DNA from 2 places in the Pseudomonas sp. SMV7 genome. Region 2 is predicted to be linked to the other one. Evidence: predicted binding sites of a transcription regulator. Region 2 holds the regulator's gene; the other holds the start of a gene.
The links. The regulator FliA, encoded in region 2, starts transcription of late flagellar genes. The targets are predictions, from matches to a motif close to CTAAAGTTTNNNNNNNNNNNGCCGNTAA.

Region 1 (9,224 bases), on a different contig from region 2:
GTTCGAGTGATAGCACACGCCGAAGGTTCAAGTGCCGCTGCTGGTATGGGCCTTGCTAAGGTTTTGCCACGTTGCGGGGCGCTCCAGGCAGGTATTGCGCCGATTCAGGGCGTCAGCGCAGCGGCTACCGATAAACCTTAACCCAATCCACGACAAACCCAAGAAAAAACCGCGCAGGCTCCGCCAGGCTCACCGAAACAGGGCAAGGGGCTGGCACCGACAAGGTGCATGGATGCAGGTTCTTGAACTGTTCTGGTGCCTTTTTCAGCAGGTCTGCCTACTTCATGGAAAACACGCACAGCGCGATGGACACTCTGGTCCACGGTTCCAACACCCTGTTCATTCTCATGGGCGCCATTCTGGTGCTGGCCATGCATGCCGGCTTCGCGTTTCTGGAAGTGGGCACGGTGCGCCACAAGAACCAGGTCAATGCCTTGTCGAAGATTCTCAGCGATTTTGCCATTTCGGCGCTGGTGTACTTCTTCGTCGGCTACTGGATCGCCTATGGGGTCAGTTTCCTGCAGCCGGCCGCCGCGCTGGCGGCCGACCAGGGGTATGCGCTGGTCAAGTGCTTCTTTCTGCTGACCTTTGCCGCAGCGATCCCGGCGATCATCTCCGGGGGCATTGCCGAGCGGGCGCGCTTCGTGCCGCAGTTGTGTGCCACGGCGCTGATCGTGGCGTTTGTCTACCCGTTCTTCGAAGGGCTGGTGTGGAACGGCAACCTGGGCCTGCAGGCCTGGTTGCAGGCCCGCTTTGGCGCGCCGTTCCATGACTTTGCCGGCTCGGTGGTGGTTCATGCCATGGGCGGCTGGCTGGCCTTGGCGGCGGTGCTGCTGCTGGGCGCGCGACGCGGGCGCTATCGCGATGGCCGGTTGGTGGCGTTTGCGCCGTCAAGCATTCCCTTCCTGGCGCTGGGGTCGTGGATCCTGATCATTGGCTGGTTCGGTTTCAACGTCATGAGTGCGCAGACCCTGCAGGGGATCAGTGGCCTGGTGGCGATCAACTCGTTGATGGCCATGGTCGGTGGCACCCTGTCGGCCTTGCTGGCCGGGCGTAACGACCCGGGCTTCCTGCATAACGGGCCGCTGGCCGGGCTGGTGGCGGTGTGTGCAGGTTCCGACCTGATGCACCCGATCGGCGCGCTGGTCACCGGGCTGGTCGCGGGCGGGCTGTTCGTCTGGACCTTCACCGCGGCACAGAACCGCTGGAAGATCGACGATGTCCTGGGCGTGTGGCCATTGCATGGCCTGTGTGGTGTGTGGGGCGGCATTGCCTGTGGTGTGTTCGGCCAGGCGGCCCTGGGCGGCATGGGCGGTGTCAGCCTGGTCAGCCAGTTGCTGGGCAGCCTGCTGGGCGTATTGGTGGCGCTGGCCGGTGGCTTTGCCGTGTACGGTGCGATCCGCGCGTTGCATGGCCTGCGCTTGAGCCATGAGCAGGAGTTCCAGGGGGCCGACCTGTCGTTGCACCGTATCGGCGCGACCAGTCAGGATTGAACCTGCTCAGGTGCGCATGGGGCAGGAGCGGCCTAGAATAGGCTTCCCTCCATGCCAAAACCGGAACCTGCCCCATGCTGCCTGAATGCCAACTGTTCGGCACCCTCGGCTGCCACCTGTGCGAAGTGGCCGAGGCCGTGCTGATGCCCTTCGTCGATCACGGCCTGCTGGTGGAACTGGTCGATATTGCCGAAAACGAGGCCATGTTCGAGCGTTACGGCCTGATCATTCCAGTGCTGCGGCGCTGCGACAACGGCGCCGAGCTGCATTGGCCGTTCGATGCCGAGCAGGTCGTGGCGTTTCTCGCGCAATGACGGCACCAGGGGAGGCGCATCCCTGCTCCATGTGGCGCGCTGCGTCGTGATGATCTTCTGCCGGCATGCTGAGGCCGGCCTTTTCTACCGATCATCAGGACTCCAACATGCTCATTTCCCCCCATTTCACCCTTGCTGAAATGACCTTTTCGCAGCTCGCCGCCAGGGAAGGGCTCGACAACGACCCGCCAGCCGAGGCGCGTGCCAACCTGCAACTGTTGTGCAATGTCCTGGAGCAGGTTCGCGCGCTGTTCGGCGCGCCGGTCATCATCAGCAGTGGCTATCGCAGCCCGGCAGTCAACAGCCGCATTGGCGGGGCGCCGTCAAGCCAGCATCTGCAAGGGCTGGCCGCCGACTTTACGGTGGTCGAAGCAAGCCCGCGCGAAGTCGTGCGCCGCATCAGCGAAAGCGCCATTCCCTTCGACCAGCTGATCCTCGAGTTCGACCAATGGGTACATCTGTCGGTGACGCCGGGCACGCCAAGACGACAGGTGCTGACGATTCGCAGAGGTAGCGGCTACGAGGAGGGGCTGCAATGAAGCGCATTGACGAAGGCAAGGGGATGTTCGTATGCTGTATATAAATACAGTATCGAGGTGAAGCCATGCTCAATGTCGAGCAACTCAAGTACAGCGTCAACCGCATGCCCGTCGAACGGGTGGCGGACGCCGTTCTGGAACTGCGCCTCGAAGGCCTGGTCACCGACGACCGTACACCGTTCGGCAAGGTCCATTTCAATACCTGCTTTGCAGAAATTGAAGCCTTGTTTCAGCGTGCCGGCTATCACCGCGGGCTGGATGTGGTGGGTTACCAGGGGTTGCTGTATGCCCTGTATGACCCCGGCCGCTGGGAGCCGGTGCAGGTACTGCGTTGGCTGAAGGACCGTAGCGAGGCGATGGCCAAGGCTGGTTGAGGGCGTGGGCTTGGGCGATAATGCGCGACCGTGAATGTTTCGAGCCCCGCCATGAGCACGCCTTTCGACCCCGCCCGCCAGCAAGCCAGCACGGTGTGCCTGCCACCCGGAAACTGGGCGACGGTACTCGATTGCCTGTGTGACCATTTCAAGGCCATCGACCGGGCTCAATGGCTTGATCGCTTTGCCCGCGGGCGGGTGCTGGATGCCGAGGGGCGCGTTGTCGCGGCCGAGCTGCCGTACAAACGGGGCATGCGTTTGCATTACTTCCGGGAAGTGCCGAACGAGCGGCCGATTCCGGTGCTTGAGGCGGTGTTGCACGTGGATGAGCACCTGGTGGTGGCGGACAAGCCGCATTTCCTGCCGGTGACGCCGACCGGAGAATACGTCGAGCAGACCCTGCTGCGCCGCCTGATCCACCGCCTCGGCAACCCGCACCTGGTGCCGTTGCACCGTATCGATCGGCATACAGCCGGGCTGGTGCTGTTTTCTGCCAATCCGCAAAGTCGCAGTGCCTATCAGCGGCTATTCCCCGAGCGGCGCATCGAAAAGCGCTACCAGGCGATTGCCGCAGCCATGCCGCAACACGATTTTCCGCTGGTGCATAAAAGCCGCCTGGTGCATGGCGAGCCGTTTTTCCGCATGCACGAAGTGGAAGGGGAGGCCAACAGTGAAACCTGGGCCGAAGTGCTGGAGAAGCATGGCGACCTGTGGCGCTATGGGTTGTCACCGGTCACCGGCAAGACCCACCAGTTGCGTGTGCACATGGCGGCATTGGGTGCGGGGATCAGCAATGATCCGTTCTATCCGCAGTTGCTCAATGAAGAGGATGACTACCAGCGGCCGTTGAAACTGCTGGCGCAAAGCTTGCGTTTCGAGGACCCACTGAGTGGCGAAGCGCGCTATTTCGAGAGCCGCTTGCGCCTGGATTGGTAATCTGGTGACTGCGCCGGCTGTGCCGCTGATCGCGGCTGAAGCCGTTCCTACAAGCCGACGCAGTACCCCTGGAAACCGCCTTAGCGGTTGAAACGCTCCACCAGTGAGTACTGGGTACCCGCTGTGCTGGTCAGCTCTTCGCTGAGCAGCGCCGAATGCTGAGCCTGTTCGGCAGTCTGGTCGGCAAGCTCGGCAATGGTGCTGATGTTGCGGCTGATTTCGTCGGCTACCGCCGTCTGCTCTTCTGTCGCGGCGGCGATCTGGGTCGCCATGTCGGTGATATTGGCCACCGCTTCGCTGATCCCGACCAGTGCCTCGTCGGCCTGCATCACGCGGTCGACGCCTTCCTGCGCCTGGCGGTGGCCGGTTTCCATGGTCAGGACGGCATTGCTGGCAGTCTGTTGCAGCTTGGCAATAAGCCCGTGAATCTGCCCGGTGGACTCGGCGGTGCGCTGTGCCAGCTGGCGCACTTCGTCGGCCACCACGGCAAAGCCACGGCCCATTTCACCTGCACGCGCCGCTTCGATGGCTGCGTTCAATGCCAACAGGTTGGTCTGATCGGCGATGCCCTTGATCACATCGACCACGCCACCAATCTCGTCACTGTCCTTGGCCAGCTGGGTGACCGTCTGGCCAGTTTCGCCGACCGCAGCCGACAGGCGCTCGATGGCTTCGCGGGTTTCCCCGGCGATCTGCCGGCCCTGGCTGGTCAGGCGGTTGGCTTCCTGGGTGGCATCGGCGGTGCGCTGCACGTGGTTGGCCACTTCCTGGGTGGTGGCGGCCATCTGGTTGACTGCGGCAGCAACTTGCTCGGTTTCCACGCGCTGGCGTTCCAGCCCCGAAGAACTCTTGTGCGCCAGGGCGTCGGACTGGCGCGCCTGTTCGCTGAGGTGTTCGGCGCTGTCCTGCAGGCGGGTCAGGCAGGTTTTCATGCGTGCGTCCTGGCTCAGCATGGCCATTTCCAGGCGTGCCTGTACCCCGCGGCTGTCGGTGTACATTTGTGCGATCAGCGGGTCGGAGGTGGTCTGCTCGGCCAGGCGCAGCAGGCGCTTGAGGCCGCGCTGCTGCCAGCCCAGGCCGAGCAGGCCCAGGGGTACGGAAAGCCCGGCGGCCAGGGCGAAGCCCCAGGAATGGCCGAGCCAGTTGCCGATCAGGAAACCCACCTGGCTGATGAGGATGAACGGCAGCCAGTCCTGCAGCACCGGTAGCCACTTGTCGCGGCGTGGTACGGGCGGCTTGCCCTGGTTGATGCGCTGGTAGAGCGCCTCGGCGCGACGAATCTGTTCGGCAGTGGGTTTGACCCGCACCGATTCGAAGCCAACTACCTGGTTATTGTCGAAGATCGGCGTGACGTAGGCGTTGACCCAGTAGTGGTCGCCGGACTTGCACCGGTTCTTGACGATACCCATCCACGGCTGGCCCTGCTTGAGGGTTTGCCACATGTGCGCGAACACGGCTGGCGGCACGTCCGGGTGGCGCACCAGGTTATGCGGCGCACCGGTCAGTTCTTCGCGGGTGAAACCACTTATCTCGATGAAAGCATCGTTGCAGTAAGTGATCACCCCTTTGGCATTGGTGGTGGAGATCAACCGCTGCTGGGCAGGGAAAGTCCTTTCTCTCTGGGTAATCGGCTGGTTGTTACGCATGGGTTGATAGTCCGCAGGGCTTTCCAAAGCTATCGGCAAGGCCCTGGTTTTATTGAGTGAATATTTGCAAGGCTTGATCCATGGCAATGGGCCATTATGCAATCTGGGTTAGTCGCCGGGCACGTTCAAGCTTGTTTGCGTCATTATTACGTTTTTACTGCGGATTAATGACGTAGAAGCCAAATGATGACCGAATAGCTAGCCAAGAGCCAGCATCGGGTAGCTGAACAGCGAGAAATGCACCAGGTTCAGGCCGAAATGGCAGAGCACGGCAGCCACCACGCCGCCCCAGCGGTACGCCAGGCCGTAGCCCACGCCAGCGAGGGTGGCCAGGTATACCCACTGCCAGCCAGCCCCCAGGTGGGCCAGGCCGAACAGCATGGCGGCGGCGAACAACGCCAGCCCCTGATGGCGCAGCAAGCGCTGCAGGCTGCCTTGCAGATAACCGCGAAACAGCAGCTCTTCGGTCAGGCTGACCAACAACAGGTTGTTCAGCAGCCACAGCCACGCCTGTTCGGGCCATTTCGGCGCCCATGCGACCATGCCCAGGGACCAGGCGCCCCCCAGGCAGGCGAGCAAGGTCAGGGGCAGGGCGTATAGCAGACTGGCCGGCAGGCCCTGGCTGCGCCACAACATCAGCCAAGGACAGGCCAGCAGCAGCCAGGCGCCAATCAGCGGTTTGTCCAGGTTCAGGTACATCGTGAAGGGCTGGGCGCCGGGGCTGAAGGTGGCGCTGTCGATGACCTTGGCTGCGTTGAAGCCGGGCAGCCAGTGCAGTGCCAGGGCGATCGCCAGCAGGATGAACACCGTATGGCCCAGGGTTTGTAGCCAGCGCTGCGGGCAACGAGCAAGCAGGGCGCTGGCAAGCAGGGCGAGGAAGCTGGGCAGGGTGGCGATGCCAAGGTTGCCGTGGCTCAGGGCCAGGGTATAACCGAGGGCCAGAAACAGGAGCGCGATCAGGTGGAGGCGAGGCACGGGTGGTCCTTCTCGGGTCAATGGAAACGGGCCGCTACCCGTCGCCTGTCGGAGCGGCCCAAGCATACCCGGTTCAGCTGGCGATCAACTGACGCAACACATAATGCAGGATTCCCCCTGCCTTGAAGTACTCCACCTCGTTCAGGGTATCGATCCGGCACAGCACCTCGATCTGCTCCTGCTGCCCATCCTCGCGGGTGATGCGCAGGGGCAGGCTCATGCCTGGGTGGAGCTCTGCACCGGTCAGGCCCAGGACATCGATCTGTTCCTTGCCGGTCAGCCCCAGTTGCTTGCGGTTGTGCCCGGCCTTGAACTGCAGCGGCAGCACGCCCATGCCCACCAGGTTGGAACGGTGAATGCGTTCGAAGCTTTCTGCCAGCACCGCCTTGACGCCCAGCAGGTTGGTGCCCTTGGCCGCCCAGTCGCGACTGGAACCGGTGCCGTATTCCTGCCCGGCAATCACTACCAGCGCAGTGCCTGCTTGCTGGTAGCGCATGGCGGCATCGTAGATCGACAGTTTCTCGCCACTGGGCACGTGCAGGGTGTTGCCACCTTCTTCGCCCGGCAGCATTTCGTTGCGGATACGGATGTTGGCGAAGGTGCCACGCATCATCACTTCATGGTTGCCACGCCGCGAGCCGTAGGAGTTGAAATCGCGTGGTTCCACGCCCTGTTCCCGCAGGTAGCGCCCGGCCGGGCTGTCGGTCTTGATGTTGCCGGCCGGGGAAATGTGGTCGGTGGTCACCGAGTCGCCCAGCAACGCCAGTATTCGTGCGTTGCGGATATCCGTGACCTGCGGCGGTGGCCCGCCGATGCCGTCGAAGAAAGGCGGGTGCTGGATATAGGTGGAATCGGCCTGCCACACATAGGTGGCCGCCTGGGGTACTTCGATTGCCTGCCACTGCGCATCGCCGGCGAACACTTCGGCGTATTCCTTGTGGAACATCGCCGTATCGACCTTGGCCACGGCCGCGGCAATTTCCTGTTGGCTGGGCCAGATGTCGCGCAGGTATACCGGCTGGCCGTCCTTGCCGATGCCCAGCGGGTCGCTGGTCAGGTCCAGGCGCACGGTGCCGGCCAGGGCATAGGCTACCACCAGCGGCGGCGAGGCCAGCCAGTTGGTCTTCACCAGCGGGTGCACGCGGCCTTCGAAGTTGCGGTTGCCCGACAATACCGAGGCTACGGTGAGGTCGGCGCTGCCAATGGCCTTTTCGATCGCCTCATCCAGCGGGCCGGAGTTGCCGATGCAGGTGGTGCAGCCATAGCCGACCAGGTCGAACCCCAGTTGGTCGAGGTAGGTGTCGAGCCCGGCGGCCTTGAAATAGTCGGTGACGACCTTGGAACCCGGCGCCAGCGAACTCTTGACCCAGGGTTTGCGTTGCAGGCCTTTTTCCAGGGCCTTTTTTGCCACCAGCCCGGCGGCCATCATCACGCTGGGGTTGGAGGTGTTGGTGCAGGAGGTGATCGCAGCGATCACCACCGCGCCATCGCGCAGGGTATGGGTCTGGCCTTGGTGACTGTAGTCGATTTCCCCGGCCTGGTCGGCGTTGCCCACCGCCACGCCGCCGCCACCCTCGCTTTCCAGGCGGCCGACTTCCTTGGCCAGGGGTTTGGGTTGCAGTTCGATAAAGTGGTCGAAGGCCTGGCGCACCTGGCCCAAGGCCACTCGGTCCTGCGGCCGCTTGGGCCCGGCCAGGCTGGCCTCCACCTCGTGCATGTCCAGCGCCAGGCTGTCGCTGAACAGCGGCTCCTGCCCTGGCAGCCGCCACAAGCCCTGGGCTTTGCAATAGTGCTCGACCAGTTGCACGGTCGCCTCGGGGCGGCCGGACAGGCGCAGGTAGTCCAGGGTTACCTGGTCGACCGGGAAGAAGCCGCAGGTGGCACCGTATTCCGGGGCCATGTTGGCGATGGTCGCGCGGTCGGCCAAGGGCAACTCGGCCAGGCCATCGCCATAGAACTCGACGAACTTGCCGACCACGCCCTTCTTGCGCAGCATCTGCGTCACCGTCAGCACCAGGTCGGTGGCGGTGATGCCTTCGCGCAGCTTGCCGGTCAGCTTGAAGCCGATCACTTCCGGGATCAGCATCGACACCGGCTGGCCGAGCATGGCCGCCTCCGCTTCGATGCCGCCCACGCCCCAGCCGAGCACGCCCAGGCCATTGATCATGGTGGTGTGTGAATCGGTGCCGACCAAGGTGTCCGGGAAAGCGTAGGTGCGGCCGTCGGCCTCACGGGTCCAGACGGTGCGGCCCAGGTATTCCAGGTTGACCTGGTGGCAGATCCCGGTGCCTGGTGGTACCACGCGGAAGTTGTCGAAGGCGCTCTGGCCCCAGCGCAGGAACGCATAGCGTTCACCGTTGCGCTGCATCTCGATGTCGACGTTCTCGCTGAAGGCCTGTGGCGTGCCGTAGCGGTCGACCATCACCGAGTGGTCGATCACCAGGTCCACCGGGGACAGCGGGTTGATTCGCTGCGGGTCGCCACCGGCCTTGGCCATGGCGGCGCGCATGGCGGCCAGGTCGACCACGGCCGGCACGCCGGTGAAGTCCTGCATCAGTACCCGCGCCGGGCGGTACTGGATCTCGCGGTCGGAGCGCCGCTCGCCCAGCCATTGGGCAAGGGCACGCAGGTCGTCGCCGGTGACCGTCTTGCCGTCCTCCCAGCGCAGCAGGTTTTCCAGCAGTACCTTCAGCGACATCGGCAGGCGCTGCAGGTCGCCCAGCTGTCGGGCAGCTTCGGGGAGGCTGAAGTAGTGGTAGGTCTGGTCACCCACCGTGAGGGACTTGAGGGTGTTCAGGCTATCGAGCGAGGGCATTGCCAACTCCTTCTGCGCCGGTGGCCGGCAATGGCTCAGGCCTGCCGGGCACCGCTCTGTATCGGCCCGCACGCTGCGGACCTGGCTGAAAGGTCAGGTTAGACCGCTTTGCGCCACCTGACCCTTTTCTGG
Region 2 (9,224 bases):
CAAGCGCGTGGTGCTGATCGATACCGCCGGCCTGCAGGCCAGCGACCCGGCCCTGCGCATGCAACTGGAAACCCTGGCCGGGCGCGGTATCGCCGCGAAGAACTACCTGGTCCTGGCCACCACCAGCCAGAAGCAGGTGCTGACCGCCGCCTACCACAGCTACAAGCGCTGCGGCCTGGCCGGCTGCATCCTGACCAAACTCGATGAAACGGCAAGCCTTGGTGACGTCTTGAGCCTTGCCATCAGTCATGAACTGCCAGTGGCCTACCTGACCGATGGGCCGCGCATTCCTGACGACCTGCACCTGCCGCGCGGGCACCAGTTGGTCAGTCGCGCGGTCAATGTGCAGCAGCAGGACGAGCCCAGCGAAGAGGCGATGGCCGAAATGTTCGCTGATCTCTATCACAACCCACGGCGAGCGGGTTGATGATGAAGCGTGTGCAAGGTAGCTATGCCAAGGGGTACGCAGAATTGCCCCACGTGTGGCCTGGGTCCCAGCGAGACAAGGTATATAACAGACATGGGTAGCATGCATCCCGTACAGGTGATCGCCGTGACCGGTGGCAAAGGTGGCGTCGGCAAGACTAACGTTTCAGTGAACCTGTCCCTGGCGCTGGCCGAGCTTGGCCGCAGGGTCATGCTGCTTGACGCCGACCTGGGCCTGGCCAACGTCGACGTGCTGCTTGGCCTCACCCCCAAGCGGACCCTGGCCGATGTCATCGAAGGGCGCTGCGAGCTGCGCGACGTGATGCTGCAGGGCCCTGGCGGCGTGCGCATCGTGCCGGCAGCCTCGGGCACGCAGAGCATGGTGCACCTGGCGCCGGCCCAGCATGCCGGGTTGATTCAGGCCTTCAGCGAAATTGGCGACAACCTCGACGTGCTGGTCATCGACACCGCTGCCGGTATCGGTGACTCGGTAGTCAGCTTCGTCCGCGCCGCCCAGGAAGTGCTGCTGGTGGTCTGCGACGAACCCACCTCCATCACCGATGCCTACGCCCTGATCAAGCTGCTCAACCGCGACTACGGCATGAACCGCTTCCGGGTGCTGGCAAACATGGCGCAGAGCCCGCAGGAAGGGCGCAACCTGTTCGCCAAGCTGACCAAGGTCACCGACCGCTTCCTCGATGTCGCCCTGCAGTACGTGGGCGCCGTGCCGTATGACGAATGCGTGCGCAAGGCCGTGCAGAAGCAGCGCGCCGTCTACGAAGCCTTCCCTCGCTCCAAGTGCGCTCTGGCATTCAAGGCGATTGCGCAGAAGGTTGACAGCTGGCCGCTGCCGGCCAACCCGCGCGGTCACCTGGAATTCTTTGTCGAGCGCCTGGTACAGCCCACCAGCGCGGGACCCGTGTTATGAATGCGAGTGGTTTCAAGATGTACAGCCGAGCATCGAAAGACGCCCAGTACGAGCTGATCGAACGCTACGCCCCGCTGGTCAAGCGCATCGCCTACCACCTGTTGGCGCGTTTGCCGGCCAATGTGCAGGTCGAGGACCTGATCCAGGCTGGCATGATCGGCCTGCTCGAAGTGGCCAACAAGTACGACGCCAGCAAGGGCGCCAGCTTCGAGACCTACGCCGGCATCCGTATTCGCGGGGCCATGCTCGACGAGGTGCGCAAGGGTGACTGGGCACCGCGTTCGGTGCACCGCAACACGCGCATGGTCAGCGACGCGATGCGTGCCGTGGAGGCCAGAACCGGGCGTGACGCTAAAGATCATGAAGTTGCTGCCGAACTCCAGTTGAGTCTCGATGATTACTACGGGATCTTGAACGACACCTTGGGCAGCCGCCTGTTCAGCTTTGACGACCTGTTGCAGGACGGCGAGCACGAAGGGCTGCATGAAGATGGCGCCAGTGGCCATGTCGAGCCTGCGCGTGGCCTGGAGGACGAGCGCTTCCAGGCTGCCCTGACCGAGGCCATCGCCAACCTGCCGGAGCGTGAGCGCCTGGTGCTGGCGCTGTACTACGACGAAGAGCTGAACCTCAAGGAAATCGGTGAGGTACTTGGGGTCAGCGAGTCGCGGGTCAGCCAGTTGCACAGCCAGTGTGCCGCGCGCCTGCGCAGCCGCCTGGGGGAATGGCGGGCGCGTTGAACCCGGTGTCGTTGCAGTCGTTTTCCACGTGCGTTTTCCATGTTGCACCGATTTGATTGAATGCGCGCTCGCAGCCGGGCGCGTTTGAGACTGCTTGGAGGTCTACTTGAACAAAGACATGAAAATCCTCATCGTTGACGATTTTTCGACGATGCGGCGGATCATCAAGAACCTGTTGCGTGATCTGGGCTTCACCAACACCGAAGAAGCCGATGACGGCACCACGGCGCTGCCGATGCTGGAAAACGGCCATTACGACTTCCTGGTAACCGACTGGAACATGCCCGGCATGTCCGGCATCGACCTGCTGCGTAAAGTCCGTGCCAGCGACAAGCTGAAAGCCATGCCGGTACTGATGGTGACCGCCGAGGCCAAGCGCGACCAGATCATTGAAGCGGCCCAGGCCGGCGTCAATGGCTATGTGGTCAAGCCGTTCACCGCCCAGGTTCTCAAAGAAAAGATCGAGAAGATCTTCGAACGCGTCAACGGCTGAGTCACGTCAGGGGGGCGCCATGGATTCATCACAAACGTCTTTGGGCGAGTTCGAATCGACCCTGAAGAAGCATGCCCAGGAATTGGTCGCGAGCCTCGAGCACGGCCGTTTCGGCGAGGCGGTACAGCTGATCCACGAACTGAACCAGACCCGCGACCGCGGCCTGTACCAGGAAGTCGGCAAGCTGACCCGCGAGCTGCACAGCGCCATCGTCAGTTTCCAGATCGACCCGACCATGCCGCAGGCCGAGGAGGTGTCGCAGATAACCGACGCCACCGAGCGCCTGTCCTATGTGGTCAGGCTGACCGAGGGCGCGGCCAACCGCACCATGGACCTGGTCGAGGAAAGCACCCCTGTGCTCAACGACCTGGCCAGCGAGGCCAGCGCCCTGAGCAGCGACTGGCAACGCTTCATGCGTCGCGAGGTCGCTGCGCCGGAGTTCCGTGACCTGGTGAAACGCGTTGACAGTTTCCTGACGCACAGCGCCGAAGGTAACCGCAAGGTCGCCGGCCACCTCAACGACATTCTGCTGGCCCAGGACTATCAGGACCTGACCGGCCAGGTGATCAAGCGCGTCACCGCGCTGGTGACCGAGGTGGAAAGCAACCTGCTGAAACTGGTGCTGATGGCCAGCCAGGTCGACCGCTTTGCCGGCATCCAGCATGACCACGATCAGCTGCGCGCAGAAAAAGATCGAGAAAAACATCCGACTCGGGGTGAAGGTCCGCAGATTCATGCCGATAAGCGTGAAGACGTCGTGTCCGGTCAGGACGATGTCGATGATCTGCTGTCCAGCCTGGGTTTTTAAGGAGCACCTTTGATGAGCTTCGGCGCCGATGAAGAAATCCTCCAGGATTTCCTGGTAGAAGCCGGCGAAATTCTTGAGCAACTGTCCGAGCAACTGGTCGAGCTGGAAAGCCGACCCGACGATGCCGACCTGCTCAATGCGATCTTTCGCGGTTTCCACACTGTAAAAGGGGGCGCCGGCTTCCTCCAGCTGAACGAGCTGGTGGAGTGCTGCCATATCGCCGAGAACGTCTTCGATATCCTGCGCAAGGGTGAGCGCCGGGTCGATGCGGAACTGATGGACGTGGTGCTCGAGGCACTGGACACGGTCAACAGCATGTTTGGCCAGGTGCGCGAGCGCAGCGAAGTGACCCCGGCCACCCCCGAGCTGCTGGCGGCTTTGTCGCGTCTGGCCGAGCCGGGCGCTGCGCAAGAAGCCCAAGCGCCTGCCGCTGCCGCGCCGGAGCCGGTTGTCGAAGTTGCCGCCGGGGAGCCGGACATCACCGACAGCGAGTTTGAGCAGTTGCTCGACTCGCTCGATGCGGTCAAGGCCCAGGCAGCGGCCGACGACCAGCTGCACGGCGAGACCGTCAGCGCTGGCAGCACTGAAGGTGACGAAATCACCGATGCCGAGTTCGAATCGCTGCTCGACCAGTTGCACGGCAAAGGCCAGTTCAGTGCCGAGCTTGCCGCGCCAGCGGTTGCCAGCGCGCCGGAAGCGGCCAGCGACGAAATTACCGACGCCGAATTCGAATCGCTGCTCGACCAGTTGCATGGCAAGGGCACGTTCCAGGCCGATGCCTTGCCTGCGGCCAAGGCATCGGCGCCTGCCGCTGCCGAGCCCGCTGCCGGTGGCGACGAAATCAGCGAGCACGAGTTCGAGGCGCTGCTGGACCAGTTGCACGGCAAGGGCAAGTTCAACGGCGAAGTGGCCGCTGCCGAAGCCCCTGTCGCAGCCAAGGTGCAGGCGCCGGTTGCGCCCAAGGCCGACAGCCAGCCAGTAGCCAAACCTGCTGCAGCTGCCGCGCCTGCGCCGGCACCTGCCAGCAAGCCTGCCGCAGCGCCACGCGCGCCGGCTCCGGCTGCCGACAAACACGCTGCCAGCGAAGCGGAAACCACCGTGCGGGTCGACACTGCGCGCCTGGACGAGATCATGAACATGGTCGGTGAACTGGTGCTGGTGCGTAACCGCCTGGTGCGCCTGGGCCTGAACAGCGGCGACGAGGCCATGTCCAAGGCCGTGTCGAACCTCGACGTGGTCACCGCCGACCTGCAGACCGCGGTGATGAAAACCCGCATGCAGCCGATCAAGAAAGTCTTCGGCCGCTTCCCACGCCTGGTGCGTGACCTGGCCCGGCAGTTGAAGAAAGAGATCAACCTGGAGCTGGTCGGCGAAGACACCGACCTCGACAAGAACCTGGTCGAAGCCCTGGCCGACCCGCTGGTGCACCTGGTGCGCAACGCGGTCGACCACGGTGTGGAAATGCCCGAGGAGCGCGAGGCCGCTGGCAAGCCGCGTACCGGCCGGGTGGTGCTGTCGGCCGAACAGGAAGGCGACCACATCCTGTTGTCGATCTCTGACGACGGCAAGGGCATGGACCCCAACATCCTGCGCGCCAAGGCCGTGGAAAAGGGCCTGATGGACAAGGACGCCGCCGAGCGCCTCAGCGAATCGGATTGCTACAACCTGATCTTCGCCCCGGGCTTCTCGACCAAGACGGAGATTTCCGACGTGTCTGGCCGTGGTGTCGGCATGGACGTGGTGAAGACCAAGATCTCCCAGCTCAACGGCTCGATCAACATCTTCTCGGCCAAGGGCCAGGGCTCGAAGATCGTCATCAAGGTGCCGCTGACCTTGGCGATCATGCCCACGCTGATGGTGATGCTGGGCAACCAGGCGTTCGCCTTCCCGCTGGTCAACGTCAACGAGATCTTCCATCTCGACCTGTCGCGCACCAATGTGGTCGACGGCCAGGAAGTGGTGATCGTGCGCGACAAGGCATTGCCGCTGTTCTACCTCAAGCGCTGGCTGGTCCAGGGCCAGGTGCACGAAGAGCAGCACGAAGGCCATGTGGTGATCCTCTCGGTCGGCACCCAGCGCATCGGCTTTGTCGTCGATCAACTGGTTGGCCAGGAAGAAGTGGTCATCAAGCCGCTGGGCAAGATGCTGCAAGGCACTCCGGGCATGTCCGGGGCCACCATCACCGGCGACGGTCGCATCGCGTTGATTCTCGACGTCCCGAGCATGCTCAAGCGTTACGCCGCACGGCGTATTTGATTTCGGTGGCGCACCCTGGCGGGTTGCGCCGCCTAACGGAGTGTTTATGGCAGTCAAGGTCCTGGTGGTGGATGATTCCGGTTTCTTCCGCCGCCGCGTCTCGGAAATCCTCTCGGCGGATCCAACGATCCAGGTGGTGGGTACCGCGACCAACGGCAGGGAAGCAATCGACCAGGCGCTGGCGCTCAAGCCCGATGTCATCACCATGGACTACGAAATGCCCATGATGGACGGCATCACGGCGGTGCGGCACATCATGCAGCGCTGTCCGACGCCGGTGTTGATGTTCTCGTCGCTGACCCATGAAGGCGCCCGGGTCACCCTTGATGCGTTGGATGCCGGCGCGGTGGACTACCTGCCGAAAAACTTCGAGGACATCTCGCGCAACCCCGACAAGGTCAAGCAGCTGCTGTGCGAGAAGGTGCATACCATTTCTCGCAGCAACCGCCGCTTTGGCAGCTACGCCAGCCCGGCGCCAGTGGCCACGCCGACGCCTGCCAGCAACTTCGCCAGCCCGGCCCCGGCGCGCACTGCCGTGCCAGCCCGGGCGACGGCCCCGGCCGCAGCGACAGCACATTCACCAGCGCCCAAGCGCAAGCCTTACAAGCTGGTGGCCATTGGCACTTCCACCGGCGGCCCGGTTGCCCTGCAACGTGTGCTGACCCAACTGCCCGCCAACTTCCCGGCACCGATCGTGCTGATCCAGCACATGCCTGCGGCGTTCACCAAGGCCTTTGCCGAACGCCTGGACAAGCTGTGCCGCATCAGCGTCAAGGAAGCCGAGGACGGCGACCTGCTGCGCCCTGGCCTGGCGCTGCTGGCGCCGGGTGGCAAGCAGATGATGATCGATGGCCGTGGCGCGGTGAAGATCCTGCCCGGCGACGAGCGCCTGAACTACAAGCCGTGCGTGGACATCACCTTCGGCTCGGCGGCCAAGTCGTATGGCGACAAGGTACTGTCGGTGGTGCTCACCGGCATGGGCGCCGATGGCCGTGAAGGCGCCCGCCTGCTCAAACAGGGCGGCAGCACGGTGTGGGCCCAGGATGAAGCCAGCTGCGTGATCTATGGCATGCCCATGGCCATCGTCAAGGCCAACCTTGCCGACGCGGTGTACAGCCTGGACGAAATCGGCAAGCACCTGGTGGAGGCGTGCGTCTGATGGACGTGCTGAGCCTGATCGGCCTGATCCTCGCTTTTGTGGCCATCGTCGGTGGCAACTTCCTCGAAGGCGGCCATGTCGGCGCGCTGATCAATGGCCCTGCGGCGCTGATCGTGCTGGGCGGCACCCTGGCGGCGGCTTTGCTGCAGTCGCCGTTGGCGTCGTTCAAGCGCGCCTTGCAGATCCTGCGCTGGATCCTGTTTCCGCCACGGGTCGACCTGGCCGGTGGCATCGACCGCGTGGTCAACTGGAGCCTGACCGCACGCAAGGAAGGCCTGCTGGGGCTGGAAGGGGTGGCCGATGCCGAACCCGACCCGTATGCCCGCAAGGGCCTGCAGCTGCTGGTGGACGGTGCTGAGCCGGAGGCCATCCGCAGCATCCTCGAAGTCGATTTCCTGACCCAGGAAAGCCGCGATATCCAGGCCGCCAAGGTATTCGAGAGCATGGGCGGCTACGCACCCACCATCGGCATCATCGGTGCGGTGATGGGCCTGATCCACGTGATGGGCAACCTGGCCGACCCGTCGCAACTGGGCAACGGCATTGCCGTGGCCTTCGTCGCCACCATCTACGGCGTGGCCAGCGCCAACCTGGTGTTGCTGCCGGTCGCCAGCAAGCTGAAGGCTACCGTCATGCGCCAGTCGCGCTACCGCGAGATGCTGCTCGAAGGCTTGCTGTCGATTGCCGAAGGCGAGAACCCACGCTCTATCGAGCTGAAGCTGCAAGGCTTCATGGAGTAACCCATGCGTCGCCGTCGTCATGCCGAGGAACACGAAAACCACGAACGCTGGCTGGTGTCGTACGCCGACTTCATCACCTTGCTGTTCGCCTTCTTCGTGGTGATGTACTCGATTTCCTCGATCAACGAGGGCAAGTACAAGGTCATTTCCCAGGCCTTGCTCGGCGTCTTCAACGACCCCGAGCGCAGCATGAAGCCGATCCCCATCGGCGACGAGCGGCCGCTGAGCGTGCGCCCGGCCGAGCCGTTGGTCAAGGACAGCGAACAGACCGAAGCGGGCCTGGCGGCGACCAGCAGCGACCCGCTGAAGACCATCAGCGATGACGTGCGCGATGCCTTCGGCGACCTGATCAGCAGCGACCAGATGACCGTACGCGGCAATGAATTGTGGATCGAGATCGAGCTCAATTCCTCGTTGCTGTTCGGCAGCGGCGATGCCATGCCCAGCGACCAGGCGTTCGCCATCATCGAGAAGGTGGCCGGCATTCTCAAACCGTTCGCCAACCCGGTGCACGTCGAAGGCTTTACCGACAATCTGCCGATCCGCACCGCGCAGTACCCGACCAACTGGGAGCTGTCGTCGGCGCGGGCGGCGAGCATCGTGCGCCTGTTGGCGATGGAAGGCGTCGACCCGGCGCGCATGGCTTCGGTGGGCTACGGCGAGTACCAGCCGGTGGCCAGCAACGACACGGCTGAAGGCCGCGCGCGCAACCGCCGGGTGGTGCTGGTGATTTCCCGCAACCTCGAAGTACGCCGCAGCCTGACCGGCTCGGGTAGCGCCAATGCCAAGCCGGATGCGGCATTGCGCCGGGCTGGCACACAAAGTGCACCGGCAACGCCAGCAACGGTGGCGGGGCAGTAACTCGTCAATTCTCTGTCACTGTAAACAGGTTCGCGAAATTGCCGCCGCTCCCTCAGCGGCGTGCAAAATCAACGAGATAGAAGTTGTCCTATGAGAGTCTGGGCAGTAGCCAATCAAAAAGGTGGCGTCGGCAAGACCACCACTACCATCGCCCTGGCCGGCCTGCTGGCCGAGGCCGGCAAGCGTGTGGTCGTCGTCGACCTCGACCCGCACGGCTCGATGACCAGTTACTTCGGGCACAACCCGGATGCCCTGGAGCACAGCTGCTACGACCTGTTCCTGCACAAGGGCACGGTGCCCGAAGGCTTGCCCGGGCAATTGCTGCTGCCCACCAGTGACGAGCGCATTTCGCTGTTGCCGTCGAGCACCGCGCTGGCCGTGCTGGAGCGTCAGTCGCCAGGGCAGAACGGCCTCGGCCTGGTCATAGCCAAGAGTCTGGCGCAGCTGTGGCAGGATTTCGACTTCGCCCTGATCGACAGCCCGCCCTTGCTCGGCGTGCTGATGGTCAACGCCCTGGCCGCCAGCCAGCAGCTGGTGATTCCGGTGCAAACCGAGTTTCTCGCAGTCAAGGGCCTGGAGCGGATGGTCGGCACCCTGGCCATGGTCAATCGCTCCCGCAAGCAGGCGTTGCCATACCAGATCGTGCCGACCCTGTTCGACCGCCGTACCCAGGCCTCGCTGGGTACGCTCAAGCAACTGCGCGACAGCTACGGCCAACATGTGTGGCCGGGCTATATCCCGGTGGACACGCGCCTGCGCGATGCCAGCCGCAAGGGCGTCACGCCCTCGCAATTCGACAGCAAGAGTCGCGGCCTG

Region 1: a site for FliA is predicted at 5,332-5,359, ahead of ACLEJP_RS16635 (methyl-accepting chemotaxis protein). Genes of this name have one in related genera too.

The regions. Positions count from the first base shown of each region.
Region 1 is NZ_JBKGGT010000013.1:1,240-10,463, reverse strand. Features, by position in the region: gene ACLEJP_RS16660 (ammonium transporter) at 285-1,493, shown strand; gene ACLEJP_RS16655 (glutaredoxin family protein) at 1,568-1,807, shown strand; gene ACLEJP_RS16650 (D-Ala-D-Ala carboxypeptidase family metallohydrolase) at 1,915-2,346, shown strand; gene ACLEJP_RS16645 (transcriptional regulator) at 2,412-2,720, shown strand; gene ACLEJP_RS16640 (pseudouridine synthase) at 2,772-3,656, shown strand; gene ACLEJP_RS16635 (methyl-accepting chemotaxis protein) at 3,737-5,302, opposite strand; gene ACLEJP_RS16630 (lysostaphin resistance A-like protein) at 5,501-6,277, opposite strand; gene acnA (aconitate hydratase AcnA) at 6,351-9,092, opposite strand.
Region 2 is NZ_JBKGGT010000014.1:14,124-23,347, reverse strand. Features, by position in the region: gene flhF (flagellar biosynthesis protein FlhF) at 1-427, shown strand, start outside; gene fleN (flagellar synthesis regulator FleN) at 512-1,354, shown strand; gene fliA (RNA polymerase sigma factor FliA) at 1,351-2,091, shown strand; gene ACLEJP_RS17500 (chemotaxis response regulator CheY) at 2,210-2,584, shown strand; gene ACLEJP_RS17495 (protein phosphatase CheZ) at 2,604-3,392, shown strand; gene ACLEJP_RS17490 (chemotaxis protein CheA) at 3,405-5,648, shown strand; gene ACLEJP_RS17485 (protein-glutamate methylesterase/protein-glutamine glutaminase) at 5,695-6,807, shown strand; gene ACLEJP_RS17480 (flagellar motor protein) at 6,807-7,547, shown strand; gene motD (flagellar motor protein MotD) at 7,551-8,408, shown strand; gene ACLEJP_RS17470 (ParA family protein) at 8,499-9,224, shown strand, end outside.